2 regions of the Rhizobium sp. FG113 genome follow, and region 1 is predicted to be linked to the other one. Evidence: riboswitches for the same ligand, from Rfam matches in the RefSeq annotation. Region 1 holds a riboswitch; the other holds the start of a gene.
What was found. Region 1 has a riboswitch for cobalamin ahead of ACODTZ_RS01240 (ABC transporter substrate-binding protein). Riboswitches for the same ligand answer to the same signal wherever they lie in the genome.

Region 2: linked by a shared signal. The riboswitch ahead of cobU (bifunctional adenosylcobinamide kinase/adenosylcobinamide-phosphate guanylyltransferase) and the one ahead of ACODTZ_RS01240 (ABC transporter substrate-binding protein) in region 1 are both predicted to bind cobalamin.

What each region holds. Positions count from the first base shown of each region.
Region 1 covers NZ_JBMDKV010000001.1:312,867-317,847, forward strand. The annotation lists gene ACODTZ_RS01225 (aldo/keto reductase) at 1-320, shown strand, start outside; gene ACODTZ_RS01230 (ABC transporter substrate-binding protein) at 344-1,576, shown strand; gene ACODTZ_RS01235 (c-type cytochrome) at 1,729-2,115, shown strand; cobalamin riboswitch at 2,164-2,402, shown strand; gene ACODTZ_RS01240 (ABC transporter substrate-binding protein) at 2,648-3,679, shown strand; gene ACODTZ_RS01245 (FecCD family ABC transporter permease) at 3,721-4,716, shown strand; gene ACODTZ_RS01250 (ABC transporter ATP-binding protein) at 4,713-4,981, shown strand, end outside.
Region 2 covers NZ_JBMDKV010000009.1:219,459-224,439, forward strand. The annotation lists gene ACODTZ_RS21240 (cobyric acid synthase) at 1-416, shown strand, start outside; gene ACODTZ_RS21245 (chloride channel protein) at 413-2,203, opposite strand; cobalamin riboswitch at 2,450-2,842, shown strand; gene cobU (bifunctional adenosylcobinamide kinase/adenosylcobinamide-phosphate guanylyltransferase) at 3,134-3,652, shown strand; gene cobW (cobalamin biosynthesis protein CobW) at 3,657-4,706, shown strand; partial or broken gene ACODTZ_RS21260 (cobaltochelatase subunit CobN) at 4,978-4,981, shown strand, end outside.

The DNA.
Region 1 (4,981 bases):
ATCTGTTCCAGGCGCTGCTGTCGACGCTGCGCGGGATCGCCGACCGGCACGACACCGATATCGCCACCATCGCAAGCGCCGCCATGCTGACCAAGCCAGGCGTCGCGGCCGTCATCGTCGGCGCCCGCAACAGGGAGCATCTGAAGTCCAATCTCGCCATCGCCGATATCGCGCTCAGCGAAACGGATAGAGCCGAGGTCGATGCGATCCTTGCGCAATCAAAGCCGCTCGACGGCGACGTCTATACGCTGGAGCGGGACAGGGAAGGCCGCCACGGCAGCATCATGAAGTACAATCTCAACAAAGGGGAACAAAAATGAGAACGACATTCCTGCTTTCCGCCATGGTTGCTGCCCTTGCGGCGTCCACGGCGCCGACATTCGCGGCCGATTGCGACATCACCGTCGGCCTCGTCATGGAACTCACCGGCCCGGCCGGTGAATATGGCCAGGCGGGCGCGAAGTCCGTCGAGATGGCTTTCCGGGATATCAACGACGCCGGTGGCGTCAATGGTTGCAAGATCGTTGCCGACACGCGCGACAGCCAGAGCCAGGGCAACGTCGCCGTCGATCAGGCGACCCAGCTCGTCAACATCAAGAAGGTGCCCGTCATCATCGGCGGCATCATCTCGTCCGTCTCGATCCCGATCCTGACATCGGTGACGGCGCCGGCCGGCGTCGTGCAGGTCTCGCCCGCATCCTCTTCGCCCACACTGACCGAGCTTGGCCGCAGCGGCAAGACCAACGGCGTCTTCTTCCGGACCATCACCTCGGATGCGCTGCAAGGCACGGCGGCCGCGAAATTCGCGATGGATCAGGGCCTGAAGAAGATCGCGATCATCAACGTCAACAACGACTTCGGCGTGAACATGGTCAAGGAGTTCGCGACCGCCTATCAGAAGCTCGGCGGCACGATCACCTCGACGACGCCCTATAACGAGAAGCAGTCGAGCTACGCGTCCGAAGCCAGCGCCGCCATGGCTGGCGATCCCGATGCGCTCTATCTCGTCAGCACCCCCGTCGATGGTGCCACCATCGCCCGCGCCTGGGTCTCCGGTGGTGGCAAGCAGACGTTCCTGTTGAACGACGGCATGAACTCCAAGGACTTCATCGAGAGCGTCGGCGCGCAGTATCTGGAGAACGCCTACGGCACCTCCTCGGGCACCAGCCCGACGGCGTCCACCGAATATTTCAACGGCAATTACGAGGCCTTCTCCGGCGGCATCTCGCCTTCGGCCCCGGCCGCCGACCGCTCTTATGACGCCGGTGCAATCGTGGCGCTGGCGATCGCCAAGGCCGGCAAGGCCGATGCGGCAGCCATCAAGGCAGCCATGCCTGAGGTCGTTGCCGAGGGTGGCACGCCTATTCATGCTGGCAAGGAAGAGTTCGCCAAGGCGTTGCAGCTCATCAAGGATGGCAAGCCGGTGAAGTATGAGGGTGTCATCGGTCCTGTCAGCTTCGACACGTATGGCGACATCACCGGTCCCTTCCGCCTGTGGAAGATCAGCAATGGCGAGGTGACGACGGTCGGCGAATTGAGCGCCGAAGAGGTCACCAAGATCAAGACCGCGCAGTAAGAAGCCAAGCGACATGGGAGCTGTGCTCCCATGTCGCACCAGTCTGGTCTGGGCGCATATGTGCTTTGTTGGGTAAGCAATGTTGTTCGCGGATCGCGCCGTGTAAAAACGGTACGATGTATCTGGCAAACAACAGCCAAGGCCATCGACACATGAAAAAGCGCTCAGTCCTTCCGTCGATCTGTTCGATCGCCAGCCTGCTCGTCATGACATCCGCGGCATCCGCGGAGGACCTCGAGCACGGGCGGCGGGTGTTCAGACTGTGCGTTTCCTGTCACACGGTCGATTCCGATCGCAACGGCTTCGGCCCGCATCTGAAGGGTGTCGTCGGTCGTCCGGCCGGAAGCTTGCCTGATTACAGATATTCAGACGCGATGAAGGCGGCGGGCGCCGGTGGGCTTGTCTGGGATGAGGCGGCGCTGTCGGAATTTCTATCCAGCCCCAAGAAGAAAGTGCCGGGAACGAAGATGAGCTTCGGCGGCCTCTGGACGACGTCGGAGATCACCGACTTGATCGCCTATCTCCGAGCCAATCCCTAGGCGCGCCAAATGTCGGTTCGTCACGGCTTGACGTCTTGGCGCCGGATCGCCTAAGTCAGCCTCGATGGTTCCCGAAGGGATGACTTCCGACGGGATTAATAGGGAACACGGTGCGGATGACCCGAATGGGGCCAAGACCGTGGCTGCCCCCGCAACTGTAAGCGGATTGCCTGATGTCCTTGTGGTGTTCGTCTCGAACGCCATGCCACTGCGAAGCTTTTCGTGGGAAGGCAGATGTCAGGTGCATATTCGCAAGCCAGGAGACCTGCCGTCAAAACAGTGTCCACCATCCCGGACGGGGTTGTCCGGAGAGGAGCATCATATGATGGTTTTTGACGTCAACCGCTGGCGCGGTCCCGCTTTATTCCCCTCCGCAAATCTCATGTCCGTGATCCCGCGCTAGCGTTCGCCGCCGCATGATGTCAGGCGAGCGCTTTGCTGTTTCGTCCTGCATCATCCGCAGCGGTCCCCGCTTCGAGTTTCACAGCCACGGCCAGTCGGCTGCGGGCTTCAGCCATACATGAGGACCAATATGAACCGCATCATCCTGCGAACCGCGCTGCTTTCGATCGCGACGGCTTGCGTTTTCACCACCTTTCTCCCCGCCGCCCATGCAGCGGCAACGACCTACCCGCTGACGATCACCAATTGCGGTCAGCAAGTGACATTCGATAGCGCGCCGAAGAAGACGGTGTCGATCGGCCAGGGCATGACCGAAATTCTCTACTCGCTCGGCCTTGCCGACAAGATAGTGCGGACGGCGGTCTGGGTCGGGCCGGTGCTGCCCACCTATGCCGATGTCAACCAGAAGATTAAGCGGCTCGCCGACAATGATCCGAGTTTCGAATCCGTCGTCGGCCAGGAGCCGGACTTGGTTGCGGCCGAGTTCGAATGGCATGTCGGCACGCAAGGGTCGGTCGGCAAGCGCGAGCAGTTCGCCGGTCTCGGCATCAAGACCTATGTCTCGCCGGCCGATTGCGTCGCGAAGGTCAACACGGATGGCGGCGACGGTGTGCGCAGCGAGCTCTTCACCATGGAGCTGATCTATCAGGAGATCGCCGAGTTGGCGGAGATCTACGACATCCAGGATCGCGGCGCGGCCCTGATCGCGGACTTGAAGAAGCGTGAAGCGGATGCCGTGGCATCGCTTGGCGGGTCGGCGAAGGATCTGCCCGTTGCCTTCTGGTTTTCCAGCAAGGAAGTGCAGGGCGATGCCTTTATCGCCGGCAAGAACAGCGCTCCGGCCTATATTCTGAAGACGCTCGGCGCCCGCAACGTCGTCAGCACCGAGGAAGAGTGGCCGCTGGTCGGCTGGGAAACCATCGCGCAGGCCAATCCCGCCGTCATCGTCATCGCCACCATGGACCGCCGCCGCTATGCCGCGGACGATCCGAAGGTGAAGATCGATTTCCTTGAAAAGGACCCGGTCACCAGCCAGCTCGATGCCGTCAAGAACAGGCATTTCGTCGAGATGGATGCGCAGTCGATGAACCCGACGATCCGCACCATCGACGGCCTGGAACGCCTCGCCGCCGGCATCAAGTCCTTCGGTCTTTCCAAGTGAGGCACGCGTCGATAGCCCACCGTGGATGGAGAGCGCTGCTCGTGCTCTTCGTCCTTGCCATCGTGGCATTGGGCTTTGTCATCAGTCTCGCCGTGTCCATCGGCGAGATCTCCATTCCTGTCGACACGACAGCGAAGGCCGTGGCGAACCGTGTGTTCGGCACCGGCTTTGAACTCAGCCGCATCCATGAAGGCATCATCTGGGATTACCGCCTGAGCCGCGCCCTCGTCGCCGCCAGCGCCGGAGCGGCTTTGGCCCTATGCGGCGCGGTGCTGCAGGCGTTGCTGCGCAATCCGCTGGCCGAGCCTTATGTGCTCGGCATCTCGGCCGGCGCCTCCACCGGGGCTGTCGCGGTCATGATCCTCGGCTTCGGCTATGGCGTCCTGACGCTTTCGGCCGGCGCCTTCGTCGGCGCAGTCGCGGCGTTCCTGCTGGTGTCGTTGCTCGCGGCGGGCTCGGGTGGCGGCACGGACCGTATCATTCTCGCGGGTGTCGCCGGTTCGCAGCTCTTCAACGCGCTGACATCCTATATTGTCACGACATCGGCCAATGCCGAGCAGGCGCGCGGCGTCATGTTCTGGCTTCTCGGCAGCCTGTCCGGTGTGCGCTGGCCGGATGTCTATCTTGCCGCTCCCGTGGCCATCGCCGGCTTTCTCGTCTGCATGCTCTATGCCCGTGCGCTCGACGCCTTCACCTTCGGCACCGATGCGGCCGCAGCGCTTGGCATTCCCGTTGCCGGTATCAGGATCGTGCTGCTCGCGCTCACGGCCCTTCTTACAGCGACGATGGTCAGCATCGTCGGCTCGATCGGCTTTGTCGGTCTGGTCATTCCGCATGCGGCGCGTTTCGTGGTCGGGCCGGGGCATGGGCGCCTGTTGCCGGCAACGGCGATATCCGGCGCCATCTTCATGGTGGTCGCCGATATCGTCTCGCGCGTCATCATCCCGCAGCAGGTGTTGCCGATCGGCGTCGTCACCGCGCTCTTCGGTGCGCCGGCATTCGCGCTCATTCTCTACAAGGCGAGGCGGCCCGCATGAGCATTTCCATCAGCGATGTGCATTGGGCAACGTCAGGCGTGCTTGTCGTCAAGGGTGTCAGCCTTGAGGTTCCCACCGGCCAGACGCTCGGCCTGATCGGGCCGAACGGTTCGGGAAAGTCCAGCCTGCTGCGGTTGATCGGCGGGCTGCGAAAGGTGAAGAGCGGCGTCATCGCGCTCGGCGATACCGGCATCGATACGCTGGCGCGCCGCGATATCGCCCGGCGCGTCGCCTTTGTCGAACAGCAGGCCACGACCGAGACGCA
Region 2 (4,981 bases), on a different contig from region 1:
TGGGGATCGAAGGGAGCGTGCGCGAGATCGAGGGGCTCGGCTTGCTCGACGTCGAGACCGTCATGGACGCGGAGAAGACCGTGCGCAACAGCGTGGCGGTTTCGGCGGAGAATGGCGAGGCTCTCTCGGGCTACCAGATCCATCTCGGGATTACCGAAGGCGCCGACCGCGTGCGGCCCTTCGCGATCGTCGATGGCAAGCCTGATGGCGCGATCTCAGGGGACGGGCGGATCGTTGGGACGTATCTGCACGGGCTGTTTGCGAGTGACGGCTACCGGTCCCGGCTGCTTGCAAGCTTCGGCCTGACAGGCCAAAGCCGCGACTATCGCGCCGGCGTCGAGCAGGCGCTTGACGAGGTTGCTGCAGAGCTCGAAACGCATCTCGACAAGCGCTGGCTGGATAGTCTGCTCAGTTAAATCTCGCCGGAGACCTCGCGGCGGCGGCGGTCCAGTTCTTCGCTGTAGCGGCGCAGCGTGTGGGCTTCGCTGAGCTGGCCGACCACGGTGCGCTCGACGAGATTGTTGACGACGGCGAGCGCTTCGCTTTCCGTCTTGTCGAAGATCGCGGCGGCCTGCTTGGCATTCATCTGCGGGGTCAGGAAGTCGTTGCGGTAGCGCACGAATTCGTCGAGGCCTTTGCTCTCGTCGGCGGTGTCGGTGAGGTTGGCGTAGATATCCGGCACAAGCACGAGGCCGGCATATTTGCCGCTGTCTTCGACCAGGATCACGCGCTGGGCCGAGCCGATCGGGAAGCTTTCCTTGAATTGCTCGATGCTGATACCGACCTTCGCGGTCTTGACGTCGGCGCGCATCAGCTTGTTGACCGTCAGATTGCGGATCCAGCCGACATCATGGGCGCTGCGGATACTTTCACCGCGCAGGTGGAAGCGCCATGTGGCGAAGGAGTAGCCGAAGGTGCTGCGCACGACGAGCGACGAGGTGATGACGGCAGCCAAGACCAGCGCCGTGATCGGGAAGTCGCCGGTGATCTCGAGCGCCAGGAAGGTCATGGTCAGCGGTCCGCCGATGACGGCCACGGCAAGCGAGCTCATGCCGACGACGGCGTAGATGATCGGTGTCAGTGTCGCATGGGCGAAATAGGGGGCCGAGTAGGCGAAGAACTTGCCGAGCAGCGCGCCCATGAACAGCGAGGCGAAGAACAGGCCGCCGCGGAAGCCGGAGCCGATCGATATCGCCGAGGCCAGCGCCTTTAGCAGGAAAAGGCCGATCAGCACGGGAATCACGACTTCTCGGTCGAGATTGAGATGCAGGGCGCCATGGCCTGCCGACAGTACCTGCGGCGTCACCAGCGCAAGCAACCCGACGATGATGCCGCCAAGCGCCGGGCGGAAGGGGAGCGCGATCGAGCTGCGGCGTGCGAGCTCCTCGATAAAGGCGACGCCCTGCATGATCAGGATGCCGATGCCGGCGCAGAAGGCGCCGAGCAGGATGGCGGGCACATAGTCGGCCGGCATGACGGTGCCGAAATCGCCGACATCGATGATGAAATCGCTGCCGGCCAGCAGCCGGGCGACCAGCGTGGAAACGAGTGCCGAGACGACGACCGGCGTCAGCGACACGATCGTGTAAGTGCCGATGATCAGCTCGAAGGCGTAGAAGGCGCCCGTCAGCGGCGCATTGAAGGCGGCCGCGATGGCACCGGCGGCGCCGCAGCCGACAAGAACGCGCAGATCGGCGCGGCGCAGCTGTAGTTTGAAACCGAGCTTCGAGGCGATGCCGGACGCCAACTGCGTATAGCCGGCCTCAAGGCCGACGGATGCGCCGAAGCCGTTGGAAATCAGGTTCTGGATCGCGACGATGATGCTGTCGGTCAAGGACAGGCGGCCGCCATGTAGCGCGTTGGCCTCGATCGGGTCGACCATCGGCTTCTTGCGGGTCTTCGCCAGCACATACATCAACAGGCCGAGCAGGATGCCGCCGCAAACGGGGGCGGCCATCAGCAGGAACTTGTCGTCGATCTGAGAGGAGCTCAGACGCTCCACGTCGCTGATCCCGAAGATCAGGCTGTGCATCTCGCGCGAGATCAGGCTCATGCCGGTGACGGCGAGGCCTGACGTGACGCCGATCAGCGCGCCGGCCAGCACCATGCCCATTTCGCTGCGTCTCAGGAGCGCGCGCATGCGCCCCACATCGAGCAGTGTGTGTAGCGGGCCAAGCCGTCTCAGATTGATTTTCAGGCGCATGGTGGGGAAACTAGGCGGGCGGAAGCCCGTTCAAGGGTGGTAAAGGAGGGGACATTTGCGGTGCTGCGCCGCATGCGCTGCAAATGCGGCAAAAACCCGGCTGACGCAACAAGTTTTTATGACATTAAGTCTCTGATAATAGACGATAAATCTGGTAGAGATGATCGTCTTGAGGCTTGATGTCAGTCAATTTGGCTGGTGGCTGCGATTGGCCGTCGATTGACTTCGCAGTCACGCTTGCCTAACCATGGATCGATAACGGATGGTTCCGGATCGCCAAAAGCGGTGCGGATGAAAAGGGAATGTGACGGGGTGGACCCAACCAGGGCGCCTTCATCACAGCCGACCCCGCGACTGTAGAGCGGTCAGGGTCTTCCGTCCGGCGTCGGATGCTCTCAAGCCGGCTGCCTGCGTGGTGCAGGCGGGTGAGGGGCTGAAGACGGCGGAAAAGCCACTGGCAATGCAAGCCATGATCAACCGGGGTTGGACGCCTCTAAATCTACGAATCGTCCGCCTTTTCATGATTGCAGCCGGGAAGGCGAGGAAGAACCGATGGCACGATCGGGATGGCCTGCGTGGCTAGCCCGATCGTCGCCTGGACCCGCGAGCCAGGAGACCTGCCAATCGTGCCGGGCGCAAAGCCCACCCCTGGGCAAGTGTGCCCAATGCCAGCACGGAGGTTGTCATGGCAGACAATGAGATTTTGGCGTCGGCGTCAGGCCGGGCGCTCGGAACGTTCAATATGGGCACCCTCATTCCTGTGCTTGTCACAGGAATCCAGCGCGTCCAAGTCCTTGGACGCGGAAGACACCCCGCAAGCAACGAAGCCATTCACCGCGCGGACACGCGGTGGCTGGATTCCTGTGACAAGCACAGGAATGAGGGAGATCGTGGTGGATGGCCGCGCTTATCGCCGGAAGCCTTCGCGGCATGATCACGGTTTCCTCCAGCCTAATCCTCGGCGGCGCCCGCTCCGGCAAGTCGCGTTTTGCCGAGCAGCTGGTCATCGCCAGCGGTCTCGAGCGCCATTACATCGCCACCGGCCGCGCCTGGGACGAGGAGATGCGCGCGCGGATCGATCAGCACAAGGCCGATCGCGGTGATCTCTGGATGACGCACGAGGAGCCGCTCGATCTAGTCGGCCAGCTGACTGCCATCGATGGCGAGGGGCGGGCATTGCTTGTCGATTGCCTGACGCTCTGGGTTACCAATCTGATGATGGAAGAGCGCGACATGGCGGCGGAATTCGCGGCACTGGCCGCCTATCTGCCACAGGCGAAGGCGCGCCTCGTCATCGTTTCCAATGAAGTCGGCCTCGGCATCGTGCCCGAGAACCGCATGGCCCGCGAATTTCGCGACCATGCCGGACGGCTGCACCAGATGATCGCGGCGGTCGCCGCGGATGTGTATTTTATCGCGGCGGGACTGCCGCTGAAAATGAAGGGTTGAATTGATGAACCAGCAGAAGATCCCCGCCACAGTGATCACCGGCTTTCTTGGCGCCGGCAAGACGACGATGATCCGCAACCTGTTGACCAATGCGGGCGGCAAGAAGATCGCGCTCATCATCAACGAGTTCGGCGATCTCGGCGTCGACGGCGAAGTGCTGAAGGGCTGCGGCGCGGAAAACTGCACCGAGGACGATATCATCGAGCTCACCAATGGCTGCATCTGCTGCACGGTGGCCGACGACTTCATCCCGACGATGAGCAAGCTCCTTGAGCGCGAGAACCGTCCTGATCATATCGTCATCGAGACCTCGGGTCTTGCCCTGCCGCAGCCGCTGGTCGCCGCCTTCAACTGGCCCGACATCCGTACGCAGGTGACCGTGGATGGCGTGATCACGGTGGTCGACAGCGCCGCCGTCGCCGCCGGCCGCTTCGCCGACGATCATGACGCCGTCGACGCCCGCCGCGCGGAGGACGAGACGCTGGACCACGAGAGCCCGATCGAGGAACTCTTCGAGGACCAGCTGACCTGCGCCGACCTGATCGTGCTCAACAAGACCGACCTCATCGATGGCGCCGGCCTTGCCCGGGTGCGCGATGAGGTTGCCTCGCGCACGGCGCGCAAGCCCGCGATGATCGAGGCGAAGAACGGCGAGGTGCCGGCAAGCGTACTGCTCGGCCTTGGCATCGGCACCGAGGCGGATATCGGCAACCGCAAGTCCCATCACGAACTTGAGCATGAGGACGGCACGCCGCACGATCACGACGAGTTCGACAGCTTCGTCGTCGAGCTCGGCCCGATCGCCGATCCGGCTGTTTTCGTCGAGAGCCTGAAGGGCATCATCGCCGAGCACGACGTTCTGCGCGTCAAGGGCTTCGTCGACGTCCCCGGCAAGCCGATGCGCCTGCAGCTGCAGGCCGTTGGTAGCCGGATCGACCATTATTTCGACCGCGCCTGGGCCGCCGGCGAGACGCGCGGCACGCGGCTGGTGGTGATCGGGTTGCACGAAATGGATGAGGGTGCGGTGCGTGAGGCGATCGAGGGTCTGGTTTAAGGTTGATGGTTGGGATGGGCGGTTGTTGCTTTGAAAATCGTTTGAGTGGTGCCGTGTGGCCCCCTCATCCGACCCTTCGGGCCACCGACCGGGGTCGAGCCGCTGGTCTCGACCCGTCCTTCGGACCCCCGTGGGGGAGAAGAGACTCGGGGCCGGCCGCTCGCAACAATCTTTCCTTCTCCCCAACGGGGAGAAGGTGGCCCGAAGGGTCGGATGAGGGGGCCACGCACTCCACGCCTACGAATACCATTCTCCGTAAAGACACATCGATATGC